One region of the Mesorhizobium sp. M0028 genome, then DNA from elsewhere that is predicted to be linked to it. Evidence: predicted binding sites of a transcription regulator. Region 1 holds the regulator's gene; each other region holds the start of a gene.
The links. The regulator LexA, encoded in region 1, represses DNA repair genes until DNA is damaged. The targets are predictions, from matches to a motif close to TGTTCNNNNTGTGTTCNG.

Region 1 (7,142 bases):
CGTCACCGGCAAAACCGGCGTTGAGATGGAGGCCCTGAGCGCCGTCTCGGTCGCTTGCCTGACCATCTACGACATGGCCAAGGCGGTCGACCGCGCCATGGTCATCTCCGGCATCAGGCTGGTTGAAAAGACCGGCGGCAAATCCGGCGACTACAAGATCACCGAAGATGGGGTCACCGAGGCAGGCCGCTGATGGCGCTGGTCCCAGTTGCTGAGGCGCTCGAGCGCCTGTTGGACGGCGCAGCTGCACTGCAGGGCGAACGCGTCGCGCTGCTGGATGCCGCCGACCGCGTGCTGGCGGAGCCGGTTGTGGCGCTCCGCACCCAGCCGCCGTTCAACGCCTCCGCCATGGACGGCTATGCCGTGCGGGCGGCTGATATCGCGTCCTTACCAGCAAAGCTTTCGGTGGTCGGCATGGCGCCGGCCGGAAGCGGCTTTGCCGGGACGGTGCAGCAGGGGCAGGCCGTCCGTATCTTCACCGGCGCGCCGCTTCCCGAAGGCGCCGACACCATCGTCATCCAGGAGAACGTCCGCGATCTCGGCCGCGGTGTCGTCGAAGTGACGGAGCCGACGGTGCAGGGGCGAAACATCCGCCGCCTCGGGCTCGATTTCGCCAAAGGCGACGTCCTGCTGCACAAAGGCCGCCTGCTCGACCCGGCGGCCTTGTCGCTGGCGGCATCGGCCAACCACCCCGAGGTCGGCGTGGTCAAAAGGCCGTTGGTCGCCATCATCGCCACCGGCGACGAATTGCTGCCGCCGGGCAGCGAGCTTGGCCCCGACCAGATCATCTCCTCCAACGCCTATGGTGTCGCCGCCGCCGCACAGTCGGTCGGTGCGCGAGTGCTCGACCTTGGCATCGCGCCGGACCGCAGGGAGGCGATCGCTGCGCTGGTGGAAAAGGCCGTGAAGGCTGGCGCGAACGTCATCGTCACGCTGGGCGGTGCCTCGGTCGGTGACCACGATTTCGTCCATGACGTGCTGACCGGGCAAGGCATGACTCTCGATTTCTGGAAGATCGCCATGCGGCCGGGCAAGCCGCTGATGTTCGGGCGGCTGGGCGACATTCGCTGCATCGGCTTGCCCGGCAATCCGGTGGCGAGCCTGGTCTGCACCCAGCTCTTCCTGAAGCCGCTGCTGGCGCGGCTCGGCGGCCGCGCCTTTCAGCAGGATATGCGTGAGGCACGGCTCGGCGCTGCCATGCCGGCCAACGATCTCAGGCAAGATTATGTGCGGGCTGTTGTCACAGACGACGCCGGTACGCTCGTGGCGACGCCGTTCGGCATCCAGGACTCCTCGATGCTGAAAATGCTGGCCGATGCCAACGGGCTGATCGTCCGTGCGCCGTTCACGCCCGCCGCGGCGGCGGGCGCCGCCTGCGACGTGCTGATGCTACGCTGAACCTGCCTCACTCCGAGATCAAGGTCCGGGTCAGCGGATGGTCTGGATCGGCCAAACTGTCGATGATGTTGAAATGATGCCGGTCAGGCTCGACCACCGAACTGGTCGCGGCACCCAGGCCGATCCAGATATTGGCCAGCAACGCGCTCTGGCGCAGGAATTCGGCGCGCTCGCCGCCGCCGGCCCAGCAGGTCAGGCGGGCCTTGTCCATCGGGCGCAGCAGCACCGGGCTTTCGGCCTGCGCCTCGGCCTCATCGATCGCCAGCGTCTCGTTCATGCCGGTGCGCATGATCGGGCGCAAATCGTGCACACCCGAGATCGATACGACATGGCGAATGCGCCGGACAATTTCGGGCGCCAGCGGCGTCGTCGTCGTAACCATCCGGCTAACAAGATGGCCACCGGCCGAGTGTCCGGTCAGCATCAGCGGCCCTGCGACCATCCCCGCCGCCTTGCCGATCGCCGCGCCGACTTCCTTGACGATGCCGCCAATGCGCATCTGCGGACAGAGCGTGTAGGACGGCATCGCCACGGCATAGCCGCGATCAACAGCGCCAGCGGCAAGATGCGACCAGAAACTCTTGTCGAATGCCATCCAGTAGCCGCCATGGACGAACACCACGAGCCCCTTGGGCTTGGTGGCCGGCAGGAAAAGATCGAGCCGGTTGCGTGGGCCATCGCCATAGGCCATGTCGAGCCGCGCCCGGCCCTCGGTCGAAAGCACGTCGCGAAAAACCCGCGCGGGCTCGACCCAGGCCGCCGGCCAGCGATCGCTGCCGGCTATGTTGGCGCCGTTGGCATAGGCGTTGTCCCAATCGGCAATGTGACGTTCGAACACCCTGCGCCCTCCCCTGGCAATATGGCCTTGCAACGAGCGTGAGCATCGCGCGGCGCGTCGTCGCCAGCCTCACGATTCCAGCTCTCGCATCAATCTCAAGTGACAGCCGCCTTGATGGCGAAGCGCGCATCCTTCCACGCACCGGTGCGCAGGATGTCCTCAAGCACTTCGACGGCTTGCCAGACATCGGCATAGCCGACATAGAGCGGGGTGAAGCCGAAGCGCATGGTCGATGGCGCGCGAAAATCGCCGATCACGCCACGTTCGATCAGCGCGCGCATGATCTGGTAGCCATGCTCGTGCATGAATGAAATCTGGCTGCCGCGTTTTTCCCCGTCGCGCGTGCTTTCGAGCGTTAGCCCGTAAGTGCCGCACTTTGCCTCGACAAGCTCGATGAACAGATCGGCCAGCGCGATGCTCTTCTTGCGCACCGCCGTCATGTCGACATCGTTCCAGATGTCGAGCGCGCCCTTCAGCGTGCGCATAGACAGGACCGGCTGGGTGCCGCACAGAAACCGGCGGATGCCGGTGCCGGCCGCATAGCCTGGCTCGAAGGCGAAGGGCCGTGCATGGCCCCACCAGCCGGTGAGCGGCTGCTGGATGTCGGCAAGATGCCGCTCAGCCGCATAGATGAAGGCAGGCGCGCCCGGTCCGCCATTCAGATATTTGTAGGTGCAGCCAACGGCAAAATCGGCGTTCGCCGTGTCGAGCTCGACTGGCATCGCACCGGCGGTGTGGCAGAGATCCCAGACGATCATCGCCCCGGCTTCCTGGGCCCTGCGCGTCAGCGCCGGCATGTCGCGCAGTTCGCCCGACTTGTAGTTGACGTGGTTGACCAGCACCACGGCGGTGCGTTCGTCGATCAGCTCTTCGATGCTCGGCGCGTCGACCCCCGAGAGGCGCAGCAGCGTATCTTTTCGCGTCGAAACCACACCCTCAGCCATGTAGAGGTCTGTCGGAAAACTGTCGCCCTCGGCGACGATGACCTGCCGCTCCGGCCGCATGGCCATGGCGGCGTGCAGCAGCTTGTAGATGTTGACCGATGTCGTGTCGCAGACCACCGTCTGGCCGGCCGCGGCACCGATCAGGCGCCCGAGCTGGTCGCCAAGTTCGAGCGGCATGTTGAACCAGCCGGCCGTGTTCCAGGCGCGGATGAGATCATGCGCCCATTCTTCGGTCACTGCCTTGCTCAATTCATCGAAAGCGGCACGCGAAGCGGCCCCTAGCGAATTGCCGTCGAGATAGATCACTCCTTGCGGCAGCACAAAGCGGTCGCGCATCGCGCGCAGCGGATCTGCAGCATCCATCGCCCTTATGGCCACGAGATCGGGAATTCCTGTCATGATTTGTCTGCTCCCCAAGATTCACCGCAACGCCGGACACGCATCGACGGCATCCATCGGTCACGAGCGGTTCTCCATTACCTGGTATCGCGCAGCAAGGCTCCACCGGCGACAAGTTGCCTGACCATGCGGTGGAAACCAGGAGCCAAGCCAACCCAAGGTTGGCGTTTTGAGTTCGTTTCGTTCACGGTGCATTGACCAAACCGCACAGTCGATACGGCTTCAATTCCGTGCCCCTTTGCCGGCTGACGGCCGATACCAGTGCCGCCTTCTGGAAACCCAGAGGCCGCAAACGAAAGCAGAATCAAGGCGATGAGGCCCGCGGCGGTGAAAATGCAGCGTCCCGGTTTGGCGAGTGGTATCGTTACCCGAGCCCTAACACATTCATTAAACTTTAAACAGTTGCGGAACACAACTGGAACAGATAGTGTTTGTTCTGGGTTTGTTTTTCTGATTCTGTTGGGGGTCGCTATGCTGACACGCAAACAACACGAACTGCTTATGTTCATCCACGAAAGGCTGAAGGAAAGCGGTATCCCGCCCTCCTTCGACGAGATGAAGGAAGCGCTCGACCTGGCTTCCAAATCGGGAATCCACCGGCTGATTACGGCGCTGGAGGAGCGCGGCTTCATTCGCCGTTTGCCCAACAGGGCCCGTGCGCTGGAGGTGCTGCGCCTGCCCGATTCGATCGCCCCCGGCCTCAATGCGGCACGCAAGTTCTCGCCGAGTGTCATCCAGGGCAGTCTTGGGCAAGGTCCTCGGCAAGGCAAGCCGACATCGTCGCGCGTCCCTGCAGCCGGCAATGACGACGATGTCGTCGCCGCCGTGTCTATCCCGGTGATGGGCCGCATCGCCGCCGGTGTGCCGATCGATGCCATCCAGCACCAGACGCATTCGATCTCGGTGCCGCCGGACATGATCATGGGCGGCGAGCATTATGCGCTCGAGGTCAAAGGCGATTCGATGATCGAGGCTGGCATTTTCGACGGCGACACGGTGATCATCCGCAATGCCGATACGGCGAGCCCCGGTGAGATCGTGGTGGCACTGGTCGACGAGGAAGAAGCGACGCTGAAGCGGTTCCGCCGCAAGGGCGCCTCGATCGCCCTGGAAGCCGCCAATCCGGCCTACGAGACGCGCATCTTCGGACCAGACAGGGTCAAGGTGCAGGGCAAGCTCGTTGGGCTGATCCGCCGCTACTGAGCTGCGCCCTTGGCGCCGGCTTTTGGCTTGTCGGCTCTGCGGTATGGCGGCATGCCCCGCGCCGCGCGGGAAAATTTCCGCTGCACGTGCCAGGGCCGGTATGATTTTTCGACGGCGAAGCGGATTTCGGCGCGTGTTGCCGCTTGTGGATCGAAATAGACGGCCGCACTTCCCGCGCGCGCCAGTTGCCGTTTGGTGACGACGAGGACCAGCCGGTCGTAGTAGCAGGGATTATGGGCGGTGGCGTCGTCGATGACGATCAAGCTGGCAAAGGCGCAGGCTGGCCGTGCAGTATCGCGGTCATTGGCTAGCGCGATGATCGCGCCGGATGGATGCCTGGCAAGGCAGAGACCGTCCGTGCAAATGAACGGCATGCCCGGCGGTAAGTCGGCCGGATCGGCAATGTCGAATTGCGGATCGTTCTTTCCAGGTGTTTCCGGCGCGACGATAGCCTCTGATGTGAGCGCGCGTTTCCAGTTGTCGATGGTGAACTCATTCGGGCGTGCCCGGTTGACCGCGAGTTCACCGCTGCCGATCGGCAGCGCGACGAGCCGTGCGTCCTCCGAGATCAATACATCGGGTACGCGCGTCTGCGTTGTCGTTAGCAAGCCGGCGAGCGCAAAAGGAAGGGCCACGAGCCGCAACCAGGTCGTCGCCATGCTGGCAATGACGAGGGCGATCGTCACCAAAAGGACAGATCTCAGCGAAATCAGCCCGACCGCATCGATCGGCGAGCGCTCGGAGATCCACCCGGACAGGGCGATCATCGCCGTCAGCCCCTTGCCCATCACGTAGAGGAAAGGCCCATCCGCGCCGAACGGCATCGCCAGCGCACTGAGGACGGCGAAGGGCATGACGACCAGTGAGATGATAGGCATGATGGCCAGATTGGCGAACAGGCTGAGCGGCGCCACGCGCTGGAAATGCCATATGGCGAAAAGCGCCGTGGCGCTCCCTGCAATGATCGAGGTCATCGCCAGGCCGCCCATGCCCAGCAGTACCTTTCTAGTGGCAAAGCGTAGCGGCGACCGCCGGGGCGGCGGCGTGGTGGCCCCGCCGGCGCGGTAATCGGACCAGCCTGCATAGGCGCCGACAAGGGCCGCCGTCGCGGCGAAGGACATCTGGAAGCTCGGACCGACCACCTCGTGCGGCGACACCAGAATGACCGCGATGGCCGAGATCGCCAGGTTGCGCATGGTGAGCGCGGCCCGGTCGAACAGCACGGCGATAAGCATCACCGCCAGCATGATGAAGCTGCGTTCGGCCGCCACCACAATGCCGGAAAAGACGAGGTAGGCCGCAATCGAAAAAAGCGCGGCGGCCGCGGCATATTTCTTGACCGGCCGTCGCGATGAGAAATCGGGAAACAACGCAAAGGTGCCGCGTAGCAGCGCCATGATGGTGCCGGCGACCAACGCCATATGCAGCCCCGAGATGGAGATGATGTGGTAGATGCCGGTACGCCGCATCGCTTCGTTGATCTCCTCGGGAATGCCGGCGCGCACGCCGACGATCAGCGCAGCAGCAATCTCGCCCTCGGCGCCGCCGATGCGGCTGCGGATATGGTCGGCGATGGATTCGCGCGCGTCTTCGATCGCGGAAGAAAGCCGCGCGGCAAACGGCATGCTGCCCGACGACACGACTTTCGGATTGCCGAGAAAAAAGCCGCTGCCGCCGATACCGGCAAAATAGCTGTCGAAGGAGAAATCATAGCTGTCGGGCCGCACCGGCCCGGTCGGCGGCAGCAGCCGCACATAGCCGGCGATCTCGGAACCGGCGGTCAGCTCAGCCGGTATTTTCATCGCCGAAACGCGGACCCGTTCCGGCATGTAGCGCAGTGTCGGCCTGGCGGTTGAGATCACATCGATCGTCAGCCTGATGCGGCCGCTCGCCATGGGCTCGAACGATACGACGCGACCCGTAAGGCGCGTCGAGATTTCGGAACCGAGCATATGCGTTCCGACACGCCAGGTCTCGACCTTGGCGGCAAGCACGCCAAGCGCGCAGAGCAACGCCGCCATGAAGCACAGGCGGGTTCTGGGCCACGACCGCGAGGCGACGGCACAGAGGGCTGCCAAGGCGACGATTGCGATCGGCTGTGGAAAGGCCGGCTCCACCGCCAGCGCAAAATATACGATCACCCCGCATGCGAGGAACACCGGCACCAGCAGGAAGGCGACCCCACGGTCGAGCTCCAGGCCGACCGCCGAGGTTACGCCGTTGCGGATACGGGACGGTGACGGGAGGCGGAAACGCCGGCGTAGGCGCACGATGGGCTCGGCCGCGGGCACGAGAACCGTTGCTGGGTCGCTCGCCGGCAGCGACGGGGCATCAAAGCGTGGAACCGGCAGCAATGCCGG
Region 2 (7,142 bases), 210 kb from region 1:
GCGGTGCTCGAACTCGACGATACCGCGGTCCTGTTTCGACCTGGAATCGCGCACCGAAACCACCGTGGTCTCGACGCGAATCGTGTCGCCATGGAAGACGGGGTGCGGAAACACCGTCTCCTTCATGCCGAGATTGGCGATGGTGGTGCCGACGGTGATGTCGTTGACCGAGATGCCGATCATCAGGCCAAGCGTGAACAGCGAATTGACCAGGGGCTTGCCCCATTCGCTCTTGGCGGCGAAGTCGAAATCGATGTGCAGCGGTTGCGGGTTCAGCGTCATCACCGAAAACAGCATGTTGTCGCTTTCGGTCACGGTCTTGCGCAGCGTGTGCTTGAACACATGGCCGACAACGAACTCCTCAAGGTAAAGGCCGGCCATGGTCTGTCTCCTCCACTGCTTAAGGGTTGATAGGCGTTGCATACCGGGCTCGCAAGCCAGTTAACGAACATGGTGAACCGTTCGTAAACCATTTGTGCCTACGGTCTCGACAGGCGCCAGAAGCGTTCTGGCAAAGGGCGTAAGCAGGCGACATGGTCGTTTCGCATTTCCTGAAATGGATCCACACGGCAAAGGTGTCGGAGCGTGCTGCGGCGGCAAGCGCGCTGGCTCGCGCCTATGTCGACTCGGACCTGCCTTTCGAGGACCGCTGCGCTGCCGACGCGGCGCTGACGTTGCTGCTCGATGACGCATCGTCGAAGGTGCGGCTGGCGATCGCCGACGCGCTTTCCATGAGCCATCATGCGCCGCCGCAGATCGTCAGCGCGCTGGCTTCGGACCAGCCCGAGGTGGCCGCTTTGGTACTGGCGCGCTCGCCGCTGCTTACCGATTCCGACCTGATTGATCGGGTTGCCGGCGGCCAGAAAGCGACGCAGAAGGTGATCGCCGACCGGCCGCGCGTCTCGATGTCGGTTGCGGCGGCGATCGCCGAGGTCGGTGAGCCGGAAGCCTGCACCACGCTGCTCGCCAATAGCGGCGCCGACATCGCATCCGTCAGCTTTCGCCGCATGGCCGAGCGTCACGGCCATCTGCCTCTGGTGCGCGAGGCGCTGATCGCCGACATCCGGCTGCCCGCCGACTGCCGGCATATGCTGCTGGTCAAGCTAGGGGAGATGCTCAAGGGGTCGCCATTGGTGCTGGCGCTGATGGGCGCCGCCAGGGCCGAGCGCATCACGCGCGATGCTTGCGTCAAGGCTTCGGTGACACTGATCGAAGGCACGCGGGCGGAGGAACATACCGCACTTGTCGAACATCTGCGCCTGCGCGGCGACCTGACCGCAAGCTTCGTCATCCGCACCATCGCGCACGGCAAGGTCGACTTCTTTGGTTCGGCGCTGGTCGCGCTCAGCCAGCAGCCCGAGCAACGGGTGAGGGCGCTGCTGGCCAGCGGGCATGACATAGCGTTGCAGGCACTGTTCCGCAGCGCCGGGCTTGCCGCCGCCACCCACGCCATCATCCTGCGCGCGCTGAAGGTCTGGCGTGAGGTCGCCAATGGCAAACGCCTCGCCGGCGTCCAGGAAGTCAGCTGGCTGATGCTGAAGGAATTGGGCGGACAGTCCGCCGAAGGCGATCTCGCCAGGCTGGTCAAATCGATCCATCTCGATGCGCTGCGCGAGAACGCACGCGGGCACGCGCTGGCGATCGCGGCTGCTTAAAGCAATTCCAGGAAAAGCGTGAAACGGTTTTCCGACTTGCGTCAAAAAATAAAAAACTGAGCGGTTCGGCGTTTCCGTGAAACGCTGAACCGTTCCAGGCCTCATCCTTCGCGAAAAATCCGGAAAAGTCTTGCGCACAGTGACAGCCGCCGTCCGCGGCTCGCCTAGCAGAAGACGCTCAGATATCCAGCACTTCCGTCGCGGCGAATTCCGCGCGTTCCTGGATGAAGCGGAAGCGGGCCTCGGGCTTGGTGCCCATCAATGCGTCGACCGCATCCTTGGTCGCCGCCTCGGCGTCGATGACGTCCACCCTGAGCAGCGTGCGCTTTCTCGGGTCCATGGTGGTTTCTTTGAGCTGGGCGGCCATCATTTCGCCCAGCCCCTTGAAGCGGCCGATTTCGACTTTGCCGCGCCCGGTGAATTCGGTGCGCAGAAGTTCGTCCTTGTGCGCATCGTCGCGGGCATAGGCGACCTTGCCGCCTTGCCGGATCGAGTAGAGCGGCGGCACCGCCAGATAGAGATGGCCGCCGCGGACCAGGCTCGGCATCTCCTGGTAGAAGAAGGTGATCAGCAGCGAAGCGATATGGGCGCCATCGACGTCGGCGTCGGTCATGATGATGACCCGGTCGTAACGCAGGTCCTCGTCGCGGTATCTCGAGCGCGTGCCGCAGCCCAAGGCCTGGATCAGGTCGGATATCTGCTGGTTGCCGGCCAGCTTGTCGTTACCGGCGCTGGCGACGTTGAGGATCTTGCCGCGGAGCGGCAGCACCGCCTGGCTGGCGCGGTCGCGCGCCTGCTTTGCCGAACCGCCAGCCGAATCGCCCTCGACGATGAACAGCTCGGCGCCGGCCGCTGCATTCTGCGTGCAATCGGCGAGCTTGCCGGGCAGGCGCAGCCTGCGCACGGCGCTCTTGCGCGACACTTCCTTTTCCTGGCGGCGGCGCACCCGCTCGTCGGCACGCGCGATCACCCATTCGAGCAGTTTCGAAGCTTCCTGCGGATTGTCGGCCAGCCAATGGTCGAACGGGTCGCGGATGGCGCTTTCGACGATGCGGATCGCCTCGATCGTCGCCAGCCTGTCCTTGGTCTGGCCGACGAATTCCGGTTCGCGGATGAACACCGACAGCATGCCCGCCGCCGAGATCATCACATCCTCGGATGTGACGATCGAAGCGCGCTTGTTGCCGACCAGATCGGCATAAGCGCGCAAGCCGCGCGTCAGAACGTTGCGGAAGCCGGCCTCGTGCGTGCCGCCTTCAGCTGTCGGAATGGTGTTGCAATAGGAATTTATAAAACCGTCGCCGCCGAACCAGGTCACCGCCCATTCGAGCGAGCCGTGACCGCCCTGCTTCTCGCTCTTGCCGGCGAACATTTCACGGGTCACCTGGAATTCGTCGCCGAGCGAGGCTTTCAGATAGTCCTTGAGGCCGCCCGGAAAATGGAATTCTGCCTTGGCCGGCGTCGTGTCCTTTTCCTTGATCAGCGAGGGATCGCAGGTCCAGCGGATTTCGACACCGCCGAACAGATAGGCTTTTGACCGCGCCATGCGGTAGAGCCGCGCCGGCTCGAACGCAGCACCCTTGCCGAAAATCTGCTCGTCTGGATGGAAGCGGATCTTCGTGCCGCGCCGGTTGTGCACCTCGCCGAGCTGCTCCAGGCCGGTCACCGGAACGCCTCGCGAGAAGCGCTGGCGATAGAGCTTGCGCCCAATCGCAACCTCGACCTCGAGATGGTCGGACAGCGCGTTGACCACGGAAACGCCGACACCGTGCAGGCCTCCCGAGGTCTCGTAGACCTTGCTGTCGAACTTGCCGCCTGAATGCAGCGTGGTCATGATGAGTTCGAGCGCCGGCTTCTTGAATTTCGGGTGCGGATCGACCGGAATGCCGCGGCCGTTGTCGGTTACAGACAGGTATCCGTCGGCGGAAAGCTCGACATCGATGAAGGTAGCATGGCCGGCGACCGCCTCGTCCATCGAATTGTCGATGACCTCGGCGAACAGATGGTGCATCGCCTTGTCGTCGGTGCCGCCAATGTACATGCCCGGGCGGCGGCGCACCGGCTCCAGCCCCTCCAGCACCTCGATATCGGCGGCACTATAGCTCTCGCTGGCATCGCGGGGCGCCGGCCGCTTCGCCGCCTGCACCAGCGGGTCGGCCGGGCGCGCGGCGCGAGCCGGTTGCGGCTGCTTGCCCAAATTGCCGAAAAGATCGTTATTGTCGTCCATGCCGGTCCTGGATTCCGATGCTGCGAATCACCACCCGATACTGCCACGCTTTTTGCGGGCAGGCGACGGAGGTTCCTGTTACGTTCGAGGATAGAGCCTCTTACTGCAAAACCATTCGACAACCAAGCGGCGGAAATGGGGTCGAAGCTTGGAGCATCGACGCTTTGTAAACCTTGTCCGAAGGTTACGCCGCAAGGTTGGCTGAAAAACGATATCCGCGGACTGTCGCTGACCTAGAATGCAGCGAAACCCTCAAGAGGCTGTCGCTTAAGCATGTTGGATTACAGTTCGCTCCTGCTCGCAGCGGCGCTGTCGGGCACGTGCCTCAGCATCACCATGTTTGCGATCTGGTTCACCGCGCCACAGGCACGCTTTGTGCTGACGGTGGCGTGCGGCATTCTCGTGCTCGTCGCACATGTGGTCTTGTTTTGGCATTACACAAGAGATCCAAGCCCCTGGCTTTGCCAGATCGTGCTTGCTCTTCTCAGCCTCGGCTTCCTGATTATCTGCCTGTCGGCCATGCAATATCTCAGCATGCGCGACTATAGGCGCGCCATCTTGCCGACCTTGGCTGCGATGGCTGTTTGCGCGGGCGCGACGTATCTCGGGTTTGATGGTGTCGGCTTCATTGTCACCTATGCGACGGTAACGGCGCTACTCTCGCTTATCGGGGCGATGTTCTGGATTGAGGGTGGTCATGATCGCCGGATATTGCTGGTCGTATCGTTCCTGAGCGGCGTCTGTGCGCTGTCGTTCGGACTTTGCGGCGCGGTCCTGCTGGTCAAGGGCCAGTGGGTGCTCGGCGTAGCACCGGACAATTGGGCCGAGCGGGTGAATTCCGTCGTAGCCGTCGCCTGCATGACCGGGCTTGGCGCATTAACGCTCTCCCTGCACCATTTGCAGGCGCAGATCGAATTGAAGGCCGAGACGATGACCGATCCATTGACCGGGCTGATGAATCGGCGGGCGTTAACGGCACTCTACGGCGAGCGGGTCTTCGGTCCGTTTATGTCCGTCGCCATGTTCGACCTCGACCATTTCAAAAGGACGAACGACGTATTCGGTCATCCGGTCGGCGACCAGGTCCTGCGCCGCTTTGCCGCCGTCATCAGGAAATACGCCAGAACCGGCGTCGACGCCTTCCGGCTGGGCGGCGAGGAATTCGTGCTCGTCATGTCGCGGATGACGGAAGAAAAAGCCTATGACATTGCGAGCAAGATCAGCGTCGCCTTCGGTACGGAAGTCGTGGCCACCCAGCTTGGTCCGTTGCGAAGCACAGTCAGCGGCGGCATCGGCTTTGGTGGGACGAGCGGCACCGGTCTCGATGATGTGCTGGCCGAAGCCGACGCCGCGCTCTATGCGGCAAAGCGCGCCGGGCGAAATCGCGTCATCGCCCGGGACAGGGCGAGCAAGGCCGACGGGCCGGCCTTGCGTTCTGCCTGATTGAGGCTTCTATCTTCTTGTTAGACCATGATCTTGTCCGAAAACCGGATTCCACTCTTCGGGATCATGGTCTACTCCGCCGCACCCAGATATTCCGACAGCGGCGGGCAGGAGCAGACCAGGTTGCGGTCGCCAGCGACGTTGTCGATGCGTGACACCGGTGGCCAGTATTTTGCCGCCGTATCGGCATCGCCGGCGGGGTAGGCCGCTTCCAGGCGCGAATAGGGATGGGTCCACTGGCCGGCCAACGCCTCGGCGGCGGTATGTGGCGCATTGACCAGAGGATTGTCGGCCAAGGGCCATTCGCCCTTCGCCACCTTGGCTGCCTCGCCGGCTATGGCGATCATGGCTTCGCAGAAACGATCCAGCTCGCGCTTGGGCTCGGATTCGGTCGGCTCGACCATCAGCGTGCCGGCCACCGGGAACGACATGGTCGGCGCGTGGAAGCCATAGTCGATCAGCCGCTTGGCGATATCGTCGACGCTGATGCCGGCGCTGTCCTTGAGCACGCGGGTGTCGAGGATGCATTCATGCGCAACGCGTCCGTTGCGCCCCTTGTAAAGCAGGGGGAAATGCTCGCCAAGCCGCGTCGCCACGTAGTTGGCGGAGATGATCGCCGTCTCGGTCGCCTGCTTCAGGCCGGAAGCGCCCATCATGCGGATATACATCCAGGTGATCGGCAGGATCGAGGCGCTGCCGAACGGTGCCGCCGCCACGGCATGGGCCGAGCCTTCGGTGACGTGGCCGGGCAGATATGGCTTCAGATGCGCCTTGACGCCGATCGGGCCGACGCCGGGGCCGCCGCCGCCATGTGGAATGCAGAAGGTCTTGTGCAGGTTCATGTGGCAGACATCGGCACCGATATCGCCGGGACGGGCGAGGCCGACCAGAGCGTTGAGATTGGCGCCGTCGAAATAGACCTGGCCGCCATGGCTGTGGACGAGCGCACAGAGGTCGCGCGCGCCTTCCTCGAAAACACCATGCGTTGAAGGATAGGTGAACATCAGCGCCGCGAGGTCTTTTGCATGCTCGGCCGCCTTGGCCTGCAAGTCTTCCATGTCGATATTGCCGTCCTCGGTGCAGCGCACGACGACGACACTCATGCCGGCCATGGCCGCACTTGCCGGATTGGTGCCATGCGCCGAGGACGGGATCAGGCAGACGGTGCGATGGCCTTCGCCACGCGACAAATGATAGCCGCGAATGGCGAGCAGCCCTGCATATTCGCCCTGGCTGCCGGCATTGGGCTGCAGGGTCACCGCGTCGAAGCCGGTGATCTCCGCCAGCCAGCCTTCCAGCTCGTCGATCATGGCGCGATAGCCTACCGAATGGCTCGCCGGGGCAAAGGGATGCAGGTTGGCGACATCGGGCCAGCTTACCGGCATCATTTCGGCGGCGGCGTTGAGCTTCATGGTGCAGGAGCCGAGCGGGATCATGGCGCGGTCGAGCGCCAGGTCCTTGTCGGACAGCCGGCGCAAGAAGCGCATCATGTCGGTTTCCGAGTGGTTTTCGCGGAAGACGGGCTGGGTGAGGAACTCCTTGCCGCGCGGTTTTCCTGGCATGGAACTGCCGGCGGCAACGCCGGCCTTGGCGCCGAAAAGTGCTGCGATCGCCTCCAGATCGGCCTCGGTGGAGGTCTCGTCAAAGCTGATGCCGACATGGTCGGCGTCGATGACACGCAGCAGCCGGCCGGTCTTCTCGGCGGCGGCGGCAAGTGCGGCGGCTCTGCCCTTCACTTCCACGGTCACCGTGTCGAAGCGGCTTCCGCCGAGCACCGAAACGCCTGCTGCCTTGAGGCCGGCAGCCAGGCGGTTGGC
Region 3 (7,142 bases), on a different contig from region 1:
CAAGGCCGGCAAGAGCGTTGTCCGAAGGCTCAACCCCGACCGCACCTATACCGCGCCCGATGGCGGCACGCTGACCGTGCCCGGCCGCTCGCTGATGCTGGTCAGGAACGTCGGCCACCTCATGACCAATCCGGCGATATCGGACCGCGACGGCAATGAGGTGCCGGAAGGCATCATGGATGCGGCGCTGACGGCGCTGATCGCGCTGCACGATGTTGGCCCCAACGGGCGCCGCGCCAATTCTCGCGCCGGCTCGATGTATATCGTAAAACCCAAGATGCACGGGCCGGAGGAAATTGCCTTTGCCGTCGAGATTTTCGACCGCGTCGAGGCGCTGCTCGGCATGGCGAAAAACACCATCAAGATGGGCATCATGGACGAGGAGCGGCGCACCACCGTCAACCTCAAGGAGGCGATCCGCGCCGCCAGGGACCGCGTCGTCTTCATCAACACCGGCTTCCTCGACCGCACCGGCGACGAGATACATACCTCGATGGAAGCCGGCCCGATGATCCGCAAGGGCGACATGAAGCAGGCCGCCTGGATTGCCGCCTATGAAGCCTGGAACGTCGATACCGGGCTCGAATGCGGGCTGGCCGGCCACGCCCAGATCGGCAAGGGCATGTGGGCGATGCCCGACCTGATGGCGGCGATGCTGGCCGAGAAAATCGCGCACCTTAAGGCCGGCGCCAACACCGCCTGGGTGCCGTCGCCGACGGCGGCAACCCTGCACGCCACGCACTACCACAAGGTCGATGTCCAGGCCGTGCAGAAGGCGCTGAAAAGCCGGCCCAAGGCCAGGCTCGACGACATCTTGTCGGTGCCGGTAGCAAGGCGGCCGAACTGGTCGCCTGAAGACATCCAGAAGGAGCTAGACAACAACGCGCAAGGCATTCTGGGCTATGTCGTGCGCTGGATCGACCAGGGCGTTGGCTGCTCGAAAGTGCCTGACATAAACGACGTCGGCCTGATGGAGGACCGCGCCACGCTGCGCATCTCCTCGCAGCACATCGCCAATTGGCTGCATCACGGCGTCTGCACGCCCGATCAGGTCATGGAAACGATGAAACGCATGGCGGCGATCGTCGACCGCCAGAACGAAGGCGATCCACTCTACCGGCCGATGGCACCGGACTTCAACAATTCAATCGCGTTCCTCGCCGCCTGCGACCTCGTCTTCAAAGGCCGCGTCCAGCCCAACGGCTACACCGAGCCGGTGCTGCACGCGCGGCGGCTGGAACTGAAGGCGAAGCAAGGCGCCTGAAGCGAAGGCGCGGGAGCCGGCGTCCCCCTCCCCTTGAGGGCAGGGTGACCCGAAGGGCCGGGAGGGGTCCTGCATGAAGTGCGCCAACGCCCATTCTGACGATGCGCCTCAGGAAGAGGATCATCGGGGCCCAGGTTCGATTTCCAAAAATAGGGCAAGTCGAGGGACGCCGCGTCCTCCACACCGCGGCTGCCTCTAACCTCACGCGGGCGAGATCGAGCACGACATGAAAATATCGGTATGTCTGACCGGCTCCGGGGTTTCACGGAAGGGCGGGCAGGGCCTGAAGCCGAACGACTCATACACGGCAATGGCGTTTTTCATGTAGAACGTCGTGTGGATCAATACCGTCCGGATTCGGCCTTTCCGGATCTCCGCCAGCGCGGCCCCCATTAGCGCCCGGCCGATTCCTTTTCCGCGAAACGACGCGTCGACAAAAAACTTGTGAATCTCCGCCGTATGGTCGTCGAACTGGTCAAGGCGAGGCAGCCCGCCGGTAGGTTCTCCGATCGCGCGATAAACGCCATGGCATCTGGCGCGCCGAACTTCGCTGCCAGCGAACTGCCGCTCCTTTCGGGGTGGAAGATGGTCCTCACGTCCTCCTCCGAGACGCCGTAAGGCTGCACGGCGTCGACATCCCATTGTGCAAGCTTGCGGCAAAGCCCGGCCATGGTCTCGAAGTCTTCGGCACTGCGTGCCGGCGAAACAGAAATCATCCCCGCCTCAGCCCCGGTTAGGTGCATGACCGTAACATATGCGATCATCGGGCGCGAACCCGCAACCGTACTTCCAGCGAGCAGCAGAAGCACTACGCCGCCTGTGCCATCCGCTCCGAGCTCATGCGGTAGGAAATCGCCTCGGCCAGATGGATGCGGCCGACCGTTTCGCTGGCCTCGAGATCGGCCAGCGTCCGCGCCACCTTCAAGACGCGGTGGTAGGCTCTTGCCGAAAAGCCGAGCTTTTCGCTGGCGTCCCTCAGTAGCGACAGGCCGGCGGCATCGGGCATGGCGATCTCCTCGATAACCGACGGTGAGCAATGCGCGTTGGTGGTGGCGGAGGTCGCGCCGAGCCGTTCGAAACGCTCACGCTGGATCGTACGGGCACGGGCGACGCGCAGTGCCACGGCTGCACTCTTCTCCGCCCGGTCCGGCCGGATCAGATCGCTGGCCGAAACCGCCGGTACCTCGATCCTGAGATCGATGCGATCGAGCAGCGGGCCGGAAATGCGCGCCTGGTAGTCGGTGCGGCAGCGGTCGCCGCGCAGGCAGCGATAGCCCGGCTCGCCGGCCATGCCGCAACGGCACGGGTTCATCGCCGCGACAAGCTGGATACGCGCCGGATAGGTGACGCGATGATTGGCGCGCGCGATCATGCAGTCGCCGGTCTCCAGCGGCTGGCGCAGCGCATCGAGCGCCTGCGGCGAAAATTCCGGAAACTCGTCGAGGAACAGCACGCCGTGATGGGCAAGCGAGGCCTCGCCCGGCCGCACGCGCAGGCCGCCGCCGACCATCGCCGCCATCGAGGCCGAATGGTGCGGCGCGCGGAACGGCCGCCGGTCGGTCAGCTTGCCTTCGCCGAGTTCGCCGGCCACCGAGGCGATCATCGAGACTTCGAGCAATTCCTTCGGCGCAAGCGGCGGCAGGATCGACGGCAGCCGCTGGGCCAGCATCGATTTTCCCGACCCCGGCGGCCCGACCATCAGCAGGTTGTGACCGCCGGCGGCCGCCACCTCCAGCGCCCGCTTGGCGGTCTCCTGGCCCTTGATGTCGGCAAGGTCGGGCAAGTCGCGCGCCGAAGTATGGATGCCGGCTTCCGGCCGCGACAGAACCTGCGTGCCGCGAAAATGATTGGCGATGGCAATCAGGCTGCGCGGCGCCAATATGTCGAAATCCTTGCCGGCCCAGGCGGCTTCCGGGCCACAGGCGAACGGGCAGATCAGGCCCTTGCCTTCGGCATTGGCGCCGATCGCCGCCGGCAGCGCGCCGGCCACCGCGGCAATAGTGCCGTCGAGCGACAATTCGCCAAGCACGACATAGCCGGCCAGCATGTCGCCCGGAATGGCGCCCAGTGCCGCCATCAAACCGAGCGCGATCGGCAGATCGTAATGGCTGCCCTCCTTGGGCAGGTCGGCCGGCGCCAGATTGACGGTGACCTTCTTCGATGGCATCGACAGGCCGGATGCATGCAGCGCCGCCTGCACCCGCTCGCGGCTTTCGGCCACAGCCTTGTCGGCCAGGCCGACGATGTGCATGTTGACCTTGCCCGGCGCGATCATCACCTGCACGTCGACCGGCACGGCCTCGATGCCCTGGAAAGCAACCGTGCGAACCCGCGCCACCATGTCTTCACCCCGGCTGCAGGCTTGCCCCAAGCCCTTGCGATCATGCCGCGAACGGCGTCACCGGAGACAACCACAGATTTCCGGCGAAGGCAAGAACATTTGGGGAACAGCTGAGCGCAACGGCTGCAATGGTTTGCAACGCGGCCGCTCGCGAAGCGAGGCTAGGTGCGCTTCTCCTCCACGGCATCCCAGAACAGGCTGGCGATGTCGGCGCCGCCGAAGCGCTGCACTTCGCGTATGCCGGTCGGTGAGGTCACGTTGATCTCGGTCATGTAGTCGCCGATGACGTCGATGCCGACGAGGATGAAGCCGCGCTCCTTCAGCGAGGGGCCGATGCGGGCACAGATCTCGCGTTCGCGCTCCGTCAGCTCGGTCTTTTCGGCACGGCCGCCGACATGCATGTTGGAGCGCGAATCGTGCTCGGCCGGCACGCGGTTGATGGCGCCGACCGGCTCGCCGTCAATCAGGATGATGCGTTTGTCGCCGGCGCGCACCTCCTTCAGGTAGCGCTGCACGATGTACGGTTCGCGGAACATCTGGCCGAACATTTCGAGCAGCGAGGCTAGGTTGCGGTCGGCCTCATGCAGATGGAAGATGCCGGCGCCGCCATTGCCGTAGAGCGGCTTGACGATGATATCGCCGAACTCCTTGCGGAAGGCTGCGACCTCGAGCGGGTCCTTGGTGATCAGCGTGTCCGGCATCAGGTCGGGAAATTCGGTGACGAAGATCTTTTCCGGGCTGTTGCGCACCCAGGCCGGATCGTTGACCACCAGCGTCTTCGGATGGATGCACTCGAGGATATGCGTGGTGGTGATGTAGTTCATGTCGAACGGCGGATCCTGCCGCAAAAGGATGACGTCCATTTCCGAAAGGTCGGTGCGCACCTTCTCGCCCAGCGAATAATGATTGCCCTTCTCGTCGCGGACCTGCATCGCCTCGATGCGGGCAAACACCTTGCCGTCGCGCAGCGACAGCCGGTCGGGCGTGTAGTGGAACAGTTGGTGGCCGCGCCGCTGCGCTTCCAGCGACAGCGCAAACGACGTGTCGCCGGCAATCGACACGGTGGAGATGTGGTCCATCTGGACGGCGACTTTCAGGGGCATTGCGGCTCTCCGGCGCACTTGGAGCGATCCACTTGGATGCACAAAGTACGCTCCAACACTTTTGAATCCATGCATCGTGCTGTCCGAAAATCGATTCCGATTTTCGCGCCGATGCATCGACGACAGCGATATAAGGAAATCGGCGGCTTCTGCCAATCGGCCAAGGTCATGATGAGGCTGCGCTTCGTTTGGCGCAGATCCCAATGCGATGCGCCGTCAGCGATCGAAGACCAGCTTGGAATAGCCGAGGAAGGACAGCGCCATGGCAATCAGCGAGGCGACCGCAAGGGCGATGAGCGGCGACACCATCGGCAGCGCGAACAGCGTGGCGCAATAGACGAGATAATTGACGACGCTGGTGGCAATGCCGACGCCGCCATAGCGTGCGCCCTCCTGCGCGATGCCGCGGCTGGAAGGCGAAAACGTCAGATGGCGGTTGATCAACCAGGTGACGGACAGGGCAAAACCGATCGAAATGATGCGAGCCGCGAATGGTCCGAGCGGTGTTATCGCCAGCACCAGCCAAAGCGCCGCCGCGTCGGCGACGAAGCCGATGCCGCCGGCGAAAATGAAGCGGGCGAGGCGTCCCATTCAGGCTCTAGGCCGCGCGCGGGGTCTTGCCCGGTCCGGCCTTCAAAGTCGCGAGGGCGCTTGCACGTTCACGTTCGACGCGACCGGAAGGCATCGACAGATAGAAGATGCGCTTCTGCTCGGCCCGGCCGCGCGACACCGAATCGAGGATTACCCCGGTCACCGCCGCCAGCATCGACAGCAGCAGCAGCCCGACCGACAGCACCCAGGTCGGCATGCGCGGCACAAGCCCGGTTTCGGCGAACTCGATCAGCACCGGCGCCATCAGGAACAGGCTCGATGCCAGGAAGAACACCGAAAAAGCGCCGAAGAAACGCAGCGGCTGTGTCTCCTTCATCAGCATGGCGAACATCCACAGGATCTTCGCGCCGTCGCGAAAGGTCGACAGCTTCGACGAGGAGCCTTCCGGCCGGCGGCCATAGTCGAGCCCGATCTCGCTGACCGGCAATTTGAGCTGCGAGGCGTGCACCGACATTTCGGTCTCGATCTCGAAACCGCCGGAAACGGCGGGAAAGCTCTTGACGAAGCGCCTGGTGAAGGCGCGGTACCCCGAGAAGATATCGGTAAAGTCCGAGCCGAACAGCCGCTTGTAGAGGCTGTTGAAGATGCGGTTGCCGAAGGCATGGCCAGTCCTGCCGGCATCGTCGGCGACGCCGCGCCTGGTGCCCACCACCATGTCGGAGCGCTCGGTCAGCAGCGTGTTGATCAGTTGCGGCGCGTCCTCCGGCGCATAGGTGCCGTCGCCGTCGGCCATCAGGTAGATGTCGGCCTCGATGTCGGCGAACATGCGGCGCACGACATTGCCTTTGCCCTGGCGCGGCTCGCGCACCACGATGGCGCCGGCGGCGCGGGCTCGGAGCGCCGTCAGATCGCGCGAATTGTTGTCGTAGACATATATCGCGGCGGCAGGCAGCGTCTCGCGAAAGCGCCGCACCACTTCGCCGATCGTCAGCTCCTCATTGTAGCAAGGCAGGAGCACGGCGATGCTCGGCTCATGGCGCACTTCTTGTGGCATTTTCGTCTCCGGATGCCCTGTGAGATCCCTGACCGCTCAAACGCCGGCCTCGCTCGGGGCGGCTTTACTATTTATTGAAGCTGTTAAGGCTAGGTTTAAACCGCCCCGTATTCCTTCCAAAGGTCCTGATATGAGCACAGCCGACGATGGCGCCTCCATTTGGAGGTCCGATATCGCGCTGGCGCTGCTTGCCACGCTGCTGGCGCTTGCCGTCAATGCCTTTGCCGGTTTCCCGGAACTGACCAATGCCGGCGGCGACAACGACAATCTGCTGCGCCTTGTCGAAGTTCGCGACATGCTGGCCGGCCAAAGCTGGTTCGATCTGCACCAGTACAGGATGGGCCTGGAAGGCGGCTTCGTCATGCACTGGTCGCGGCTGGTCGATGCGCCGATCGCCGCCATCACGGCCGTGTCGGCCCTGACCGGGAGCACGGTCTTTGCCGAGAATTTTGCGCAAGTGCTGTGGCCGGCGCTGCTCTTTTGCCTGACCGTGTTTTTCACCGCTCGCACCGCGCGCAGCTTTGCTGGTGACGGCGCCGTGCTGCCCGCTGTCGTCGTCGGCGCCGCCGCACTGCACTTCCTCGGCATTTTTTCGCCTGGCGCGCTCGATCACCACAATGTCCAACTGATGCTGAGCATGGCCAGCCTGAGCCTTCTGCTTGAAGCGCCGTTGCGCAGGCCGGCGGCACTACTCTCCGGCCTGTGCGCCGGATTGATGCTGGCCGTCGGCATGGAAACCGCGCCTTATGTCGCCACCATCGGCGCCTCTGTCGCCACGCTGTTTGCCCTCGACGCCGATGGCGAGAGGCCGATTGCCAGGGATTTCGG
Region 4 (7,142 bases), on a different contig from region 1:
CGATCGAAATGGCGTCTCCCGGTTGCAACAGATCAGAATTTCATGGCTGGCATACCGTTTTGGCGCTTGAACTCTCGGTTTTCACGCGTATGTAAGCCTCGCAAATTGACTCCAGGGAAGTGGACTTGGCTATCTACAGGGAAAAAGACGTTTTCGAGCGGCGCAATGCCGCAAACGAGGCAAAGAAGGCGCTTCTGGAGCGCTTCAAGGCAAAGCCGGCGGCAGATGATCCAGCGGTGCTGGCACGACAGGCCGAGCGCAAGGCAGTCCTCGAGGCCCGCGCGATACGCGAGGCCGAAAAGGCCAGGCTGAAGCAGGAAAAGCTGGCGCGCGAAGCGGCCGAAAAGGCCGAGCGCGAGGCAGCTGCCGAAGCGGCACGCATTGCCGCCGAAGAGGCAGCACAGGCCGAAGCGAAGATCCGGGAAGCTGAAGAGAACGAGCGCATCGCCCGTTTTCTTGCCGACGAGGCCGAACGCAAGGCCAAGCGTGACGCACGCTATGCCGCGCGCAAGCAGCGCACCGGCAGGACGCCGCCCGGCTTCTCCGCCCGATAGCGCCTTCCGGCGCTGATCGGCCGAATTCAAGAATCAGGGCCGCCTTGCAGCGGCCCTGAAGGCGTTTGGTCTGTCGGGCCGACTTAAGCCGCGAGCTTCAGTCCCATAATGCCGCAAACGATGAGCGCGATGCAGGCCAGCCTGATCGCGGTCGCCGGCTCCCCGAGCAGCCATATCCCCAACAGCGCCGTGCCGACGGTGCCGATGCCGGTCCATACCGCATAGGCTGTGCCGACCGGCAGTGCCTTCAGCGCCAGGCCGAGCAAGGTCAGGCTGACAATCGTCGAGGCTACCGTCAGGACGGTTGGCAGCGGCTTCGAGAATCCGTCGGTGTATTTTAGGCCGATCGCCCAGCCGATCTCGAACAGGCCGGCGAAGAACAGGAAAATCCACGACATCGGAACGCTCCGTTTCGATGGCTCCCGGCCGATCTCTTGAAAGCGCAAAAACTATCTTCGCCGCATCCATATGGGATGCTCGTGCGCTTAATGAACAACAATACCGGCCGCATTTGCGGCCGGTCGAAATAAGCCAAAACGGTAGCTGCGGCCCTACTTGTCCTTCAGCTTCATCGCCTTCACCGGCGGTGCCTTCAGGGCCGGCGCCGGAGCGGGTTTCTTCGCGTCCTTCTTCGGCTTGCGGGCTTCCTTGCCTGCCTTCATCGCACCTTTAGCCATGATTCGTTCCTCCGGTTGATGTCTGGCGAAGTGAAACAAGAGAAAACGCTAGACTGCAAGAGGCCGCTGCCGTGCAGTCGCCTTGGCGGATGGCTGTCAACCGGTTTCTAATTCCCTCGTAAACCGCAGCGGTCCGTGCGATGGTCCTCTTCGCACTGCAGCATCAGCCCTTGCGTTTCGCCGGCTGATGATCGCGCAGTCCGGTCAGGACGACAATGCGGATCCACATCGGTTGCCAGATGAGCTTCGACTTCCCGCAGGAAACACCGCTGATCGCGATGCTCAACGTCCATTATTCGCGCGCATCCGATCTCGAGCGGCCGGACTTCCTGACGTCGAACCCGCCGGTGCCGATCGAAAGCTATCGCGACAGTTTCGGCAATTGGTGCAACCGTCTCGTTGCGCCGGCCGGGCGCTTTGCGTTCGGCACGGACGCGGTCATCCGCGACCCCGGCTCCTTCGAGACGCGCGAGCTGACGGCATGGCAGCATGAGGTGCGCGATCTGCCGTCGGAGACGCTGCTGTTCCTGCTGCCCAGCCGCTATTGCGAGAGCGACGTGCTGGCGAACGAAGCCTGGCGGCTGTTCGGCAATACCCCGCTCGGCATCCCGCGCGTCCAGGCGGTCTGCGACTTCGTCCATAACCATATCGTCTTCAACTATTTCAATGCACGGCCGACACGCACCGCAGCCGAAGCCTATCGCGAGCAGAGTGGTGTGTGCCGCGACTTTGCCCACCTCGCAGTCGCCTTCTGCCGCGCCCTGAACATCCCGACCCGCTACTGCACCGGTTATATCAGCGATATCGGCCTGCCAAAGCCGTGGTCGGACATGGATTTCGCCGCCTGGATGGAGGTTTATCTCGGCGGCCGCTGGCACGCGTTCGACCCGCGCAACAACGCGCCGCGCATCGGCCGCATCCTGATTGCCTCCGGACGCGACGCCGCCGATGTCCCACTCACCCACATTTTTGGACCGGGCGCGCTGGCTGGCTTCAAGGTCTGGACGGAGGAGGTCATCGAATAGCCTCTCGCGCTGCCCTTTTGAACAACTCGACACTTCGGGCGTTGTTCGAGCTGTGGAGCGTGGGCGTGCTCCGCTAATCTCGGTGCATCAACCAAGGCAGCACACCATGGCGGCGCATGGCGGGTCGAAAAAAGTGATCTATGCGGCGCTCGCCGGCAATCTTGCGATCGCCCTGACCAAATTCGCCGCTGCCTTGTTCACGGGCAGCTCGGCAATGCTCTCGGAAGGCGTCCACTCGCTCGTCGATACCGGCAATGGCAGCCTGCTGCTTTACGGCATGCACCGCGCCGCCCGGCCGGCCGATCGGACGCATCCGCTAGGCCATGGTCGCGAGCTGTATTTCTGGAGCTTCATCGTCGCGCTCCTCGTCTTTGCACTGGGCGCCGGCATATCGTTCTACGAAGGCGTGACGCACATCATGGCGCCGGAGCCGATTGCCAACGCAAAGGTGAACTACGCTGTACTTGGCCTTTCCTTCCTGTTCGAAGGCACCTCCTGGCTGGTGGCGCTGAACGAGTTCCGCCACCAAAAAGGCAGCCACGGCTGGCTCGAGGCGGTGCAGCTCAGCAAGGACCCGAGTGTCTACACCGTACTCTTCGAGGACAGCGCGGCACTTCTCGGCCTCGTTGTCGCCTTCGCCGGCATATTGGCGGCGGAACTGCTGGACATGCCGAAGCTCGACGGCGCCGCGTCGATCGGCATCGCGCTGATCCTGGGCGCGACCGCGATCTTCCTGGCCCGCGAAAGCAAGAGCCTGCTGCTCGGCGAGCCGGCCTCGCCCGAGGTGCAAATGAAAGTGCTGGCCATTGTCCAGCAGGACCCGGCGGTGCAGCGGGCAAATGGCGTACTGACGCTCCATATGGGGCCTCAGGAGATCGTCGCCGCTCTGAGCATCGAGTTCGAGGACCACTTGTCGGCGCCCGAGATAGAGACCTGCGTCGAACGCCTCGAGACACGGCTGAAGGCGGAGATGCCGGAGGTCACGCGCCTGTTCGTCAAGCCGCAGACCACCGGCACCTGGGAACGGCGGAGCAAGGCCTTGGCGGCGTCCGGAGGGGAGCCGGCCTGAGGAAAATGGCTGCGCCATCGGGCAGTCCCGGTTATGATTGCGCGCAAAAGCTCCAGGAGGAACGAAGATGAAAATCGACGGCGGGTGTCATTGCGGCGCCATTACTTACGAGGCCGAGGTCGATCCGGAAAAGACCACCATTTGTCACTGCATCGATTGTCAGAAGCTAACCGGAACGGCCTTTCGCGTCACCGTGCCGGCGTCCGAGGACAATTACACGATCACCAAGGGCGCGCCGAAAATCTACATCAAGACCGGTTCGAGTGGTGCCAAGCGCGCTCAGGCATTTTGCGGTGAGTGCGGCTCGCATCTCTACGCCACGTCGGCGGGCGCGGGACCGAAGGTTTACGGCATCAGGGTCGGCACGGCATGGCAGCGCGATCAACTGGTGCCGAGAAAGCAGATCTGGCATCGCTCGGCGCTGCATTGGCTGCCGGAATTCGAAGGCACAACCATCATCGAGGAGCAGTAGCGCCAGACCGGGCGAAGCCTCGGCTCCGGTTCCGGCGTAGCTCTCAATCGTCGCCTTCGACGACCCTTAGCCTCAGCTGCCCGGTTTTCGAATCGGCAACACGCGCGCTGCTTTCCGCTTTTGCTCCGCTGCCATTCGACCCAGCGGTGTCCTCCGCCGGCTGCACGCCAAACTCCAGCGCCTCGATCTTTTGTCCGCGCCTGGTCACCTTCGATGTCGAGACGAGGATGTCCTCGATATCCTTGGCCGATTGACCGAAATGCGTCTGCAATTTGCGCACCCGCTCGTCGAGCCGAGAGACGTCTTCCATCAGCCGGATGACCTCGCCCTGGATCAGGTGCGCCTGCTCGCGCATACGGGCATCCTTGAGGATCGCCTGGATGACCTGGATCGACAGCATCAAAAGCGATGGCGAGACGATGACGATCCGCGATCGATGCGCCTTTTGGACAACGGCCTCGAAATTCTCGTGGATTTCGGCGAACACCGATTCCGAGGGCACGAACATGAAGGCAGTGTCCTGCGTCTCGCCCTGGATCAGGTATTTTTCGGAAATATCCCGGACATGCACCTCGATGTCGCGGCGGAAAGCCTGAGCGGCGGACTTCTGCAGGTCGGCGCCTTCGGCGGCACGGATGGCATTCCAGGCCTCGAGTGGAAACTTTGCATCGATGGCAAGCGACGGTGCGCCGTTCGGCATCTTCACCAGGCAGTCGGGCCGGCTGCCATTCGACAAGGTCGCCTGGAATTCATAGGCGCCGTGGGGCAATCCGTCGGCGACGATGGCTTCCATACGCGACTGGCCGAAGGCGCCGCGCGTCTGCTTGTTGGAAAGGATCGCCTGCAATTGCACGACCTGGCCGGCCAGCGACTGGATGTTGCCTTGCGCGATATCGATGACCGCCAGCCGCTCCTGCAGCTTGGCGAGGCTCTCATGCGTCGATCTCGTCTGCTCGGTCATGGTCTGGCCGAGGCGGCCGGTCATGGCGTCGAGGCGCTGGCCGATCGACTGGGTCAGTTCGGCCTGACGTGCCCCGAACACTTCGGCGATAGCGCCCATACGGCCCTGCATTTCCGCCTGGCTTGCCAAGATGCCGGCCATCCGCACCTCGGCGTCGCGGGCGTGGTCGGCGGCTTCGGCGGCCGCCATTGCACGCGCCTTGGCCGATCGCCAGAGCGCAATGACGAGCGCCACGAACAGGCCGAGGAACAGCATTGCGCCGAAACCCAGAGCATGGCCGAGCGTGATCGTGGTGGCGCCGAGGCGGGCGACAGGTTCGGACAGGATGGTGGCCAGATCGTTCATGCCGACAGCATAGATGATTCGGTCTGGCGGCACAGATCAAAACGTGAACGACCAGAAGGCGTCCCGGTTGACGCTTTTCCTGCGAGGTCTTAGGTGAGACGCCATGTCGATCAAGCCGCTTATCATCCTCCCCGATCCCGTCCTGCGTCAGGTTTCAAAACCGGTCGAGCGTGTCGACGGTGATTTGCGTAAACTGGCCGGCGACATGCTGGACACCATGTATGACGCGCCCGGCATCGGCCTCGCGGCGATCCAGGTCGGCGAACCCTTGCGCTTGCTGGTGATCGACCTCGCCAAGGAGGACGAGACGCCGGCACCGCACGTCTTCATCAATCCCGAAATCCTCGACAGCTCCGACCAGCGTTCGGTCTACGAGGAAGGCTGCCTGTCGATCCCGGATTACTATGCCGAGGTCGAGCGTCCGGCAGCGGTGCGGGTGAAGTATCTCGATCGCGACGGCAAGCTGCAGGAGATCGAGGCCGAGGGGCTGATGGCGACCTGCCTGCAGCATGAGATCGACCACCTAAACGGCGTGCTGTTCATCGACCACATCTCCAAGCTGAAGCGCGACATGGTGGTCAAGAAATTCAAGAAGCTCGCCAGGGACAAGGCGCCGGGCAAGATGGTGGGATAGGGGTCGACGAATGCCCCTGCGTGTCATCTTCATGGGTACGCCCGAATTCTCCGTGCAGACGCTGCGAGCGATCGCCGGGGCAGGGCATGAATTGGCAGCCGTCTACACGCAGCCGCCGCGCGCCGCAGGCCGGCGCGGGCTCGAGCTGACGCCGTCGCCGGTGCAGCGTGAGGCGGAGCGGCTTGGCATCGAGGTGCGGTCGCCGGTGTCGCTGAAGAGCGAGGCGGAGCAGCAGGCGTTCCGCACCTTGCGCGCCGATGTCGCCGTGGTCGTCGCCTACGGGCTGCTTCTGCCCAAACCTATTCTCGAGGCGCCGCGGCTCGGTTGCCTCAATGGCCACGCATCACTATTGCCGCGCTGGCGCGGCGCTGCCCCTATCCAGCGCGCCATCATGGCCGGCGATACCGAGACGGGCATGATGGTGATGCGGATGGAGGAAGGCCTCGACACCGGGCCTGTGGCAATGGTTGAAAAATGCGCCATTGGACCCGACATGACGGCCGGCGATCTGCACGACCGGCTGATGATCCTGGGTGCTGCGCTGATGGTGCAAGCGCTCGAACGGCTCGAGCGGAATACGCTGACATTTACCACACAGGCGGAGGTGGGGGTGACCTACGCCAAGAAAATCGATAAATCGGAGACTCGCATAGACTGGCTGCGACCTGCCGGCGACGTGCACAACCAGATTCGCGGCCTGTCGCCCTTTCCCGGTGCATGGTGCGAGGCCGAAATCGGCGGCCGCATGGAACGGCTGAAACTGCTTCGCTCGACGCTCTCGCAAGGCGCCGGCGAACCGGGAGGAATTCTCGATGACCGGCTGACGGTTGCCTGCGGGTCAGGCGCGATCAGGCTGGTCGAAGTTCAACGTGCGGGCGGAAGGCCCATTGCCGCGCAGGAGTTTCTGCGCGGGGCCAAGCTCGAAAAAGGGATGAAATTGTCATGAGCATGATGTCCATACGCGCGGCGACGCCGCGGGACCGCGAGGCGATCCGCCTTGTCGAAGAACACGCATTCGGCCAGCAGGCGGAGGCCGGACTGGTCGACGCGCTGGTCACCGGCGGTGATGCCGTCGTCGAACTGGTGGCGGACGAAGACGGGCAAGTGGTCGGCCATATCCTGTTTTCACGGCTCTTCGTGCAGAATGGCGGCAAGAGCTTCCCGGCAGTCGCGCTGGCGCCGCTGGCAGTCGAGCCGTCGTTCCACGGCACCGGCATCGGCGGTGCCCTGGTCCGCGAGGCTCATATCCGCCTGAAAGCCGCCGGCGAGACGCTCGCTGTGGTGCTCGGCGATCCGGCCTACTATGGCCGCTTCGGCTACAGCCGCGCCCGTGCAGCGAAATTCGAGAGCGACTACCAAGGCGAGGCTTTGCAGGCGCTTGCCTGGGGCGAGGCGCCGGAGACCG

Region 2: parE (DNA topoisomerase IV subunit B) is a predicted target of LexA. The motif match lies at 3,953-3,970, and genes of this name have one in related genera.
Region 3: NKJ93_RS31900 (YifB family Mg chelatase-like AAA ATPase) is a predicted target of LexA. The motif match lies at 3,697-3,714, and genes of this name have one in related genera.
Region 4: NKJ93_RS23285 (DNA recombination protein RmuC) is a predicted target of LexA. The motif match lies at 5,136-5,153, and genes of this name have one in related genera.

What each region holds. Positions count from the first base shown of each region.
Region 1 is NZ_JAMYVG010000001.1:314,400-321,541, reverse strand. It holds gene moaC (cyclic pyranopterin monophosphate synthase MoaC) at 1-193, shown strand, start outside; gene NKJ93_RS01575 (molybdopterin molybdotransferase MoeA) at 193-1,398, shown strand; gene NKJ93_RS01570 (hormone-sensitive lipase) at 1,406-2,236, opposite strand; gene kynU (kynureninase) at 2,332-3,579, opposite strand; gene lexA (transcriptional repressor LexA) at 4,051-4,782, shown strand; gene NKJ93_RS01555 (ComEC/Rec2 family competence protein) at 4,776-7,142, opposite strand, start outside.
Region 2 is NZ_JAMYVG010000001.1:105,076-112,217, forward strand. It holds gene NKJ93_RS00545 (MaoC family dehydratase) at 1-381, opposite strand, end outside; gene NKJ93_RS00550 (DUF2336 domain-containing protein) at 534-1,655, shown strand; gene parE (DNA topoisomerase IV subunit B) at 1,834-3,882, opposite strand; gene NKJ93_RS00560 (GGDEF domain-containing protein) at 4,156-5,325, shown strand; gene gcvP (aminomethyl-transferring glycine dehydrogenase) at 5,397-7,142, opposite strand, start outside.
Region 3 is NZ_JAMYVG010000033.1:11,529-18,670, forward strand. It holds gene NKJ93_RS31885 (malate synthase G) at 1-1,264, shown strand, start outside; gene NKJ93_RS31890 (GNAT family N-acetyltransferase) at 1,466-1,774, opposite strand; gene NKJ93_RS31895 (hypothetical protein) at 1,657-1,980, opposite strand; gene NKJ93_RS31900 (YifB family Mg chelatase-like AAA ATPase) at 2,073-3,605, opposite strand; gene gshB (glutathione synthase) at 3,767-4,708, opposite strand; gene NKJ93_RS31910 (GtrA family protein) at 4,925-5,299, opposite strand; gene NKJ93_RS31915 (glycosyltransferase) at 5,307-6,314, opposite strand; gene NKJ93_RS31920 (GtrA family protein) at 6,445-7,142, shown strand, end outside.
Region 4 is NZ_JAMYVG010000014.1:121,820-128,961, reverse strand. It holds gene NKJ93_RS23315 (DUF6481 family protein) at 126-554, shown strand; gene sugE (quaternary ammonium compound efflux SMR transporter SugE) at 638-952, opposite strand; gene NKJ93_RS23305 (hypothetical protein) at 1,106-1,231, opposite strand; gene NKJ93_RS23300 (transglutaminase-like domain-containing protein) at 1,447-2,256, shown strand; gene NKJ93_RS23295 (cation diffusion facilitator family transporter) at 2,363-3,325, shown strand; gene NKJ93_RS23290 (GFA family protein) at 3,393-3,797, shown strand; gene NKJ93_RS23285 (DNA recombination protein RmuC) at 3,841-5,103, opposite strand; gene def (peptide deformylase) at 5,207-5,737, shown strand; gene fmt (methionyl-tRNA formyltransferase) at 5,754-6,683, shown strand; gene NKJ93_RS23270 (GNAT family N-acetyltransferase) at 6,680-7,142, shown strand, end outside.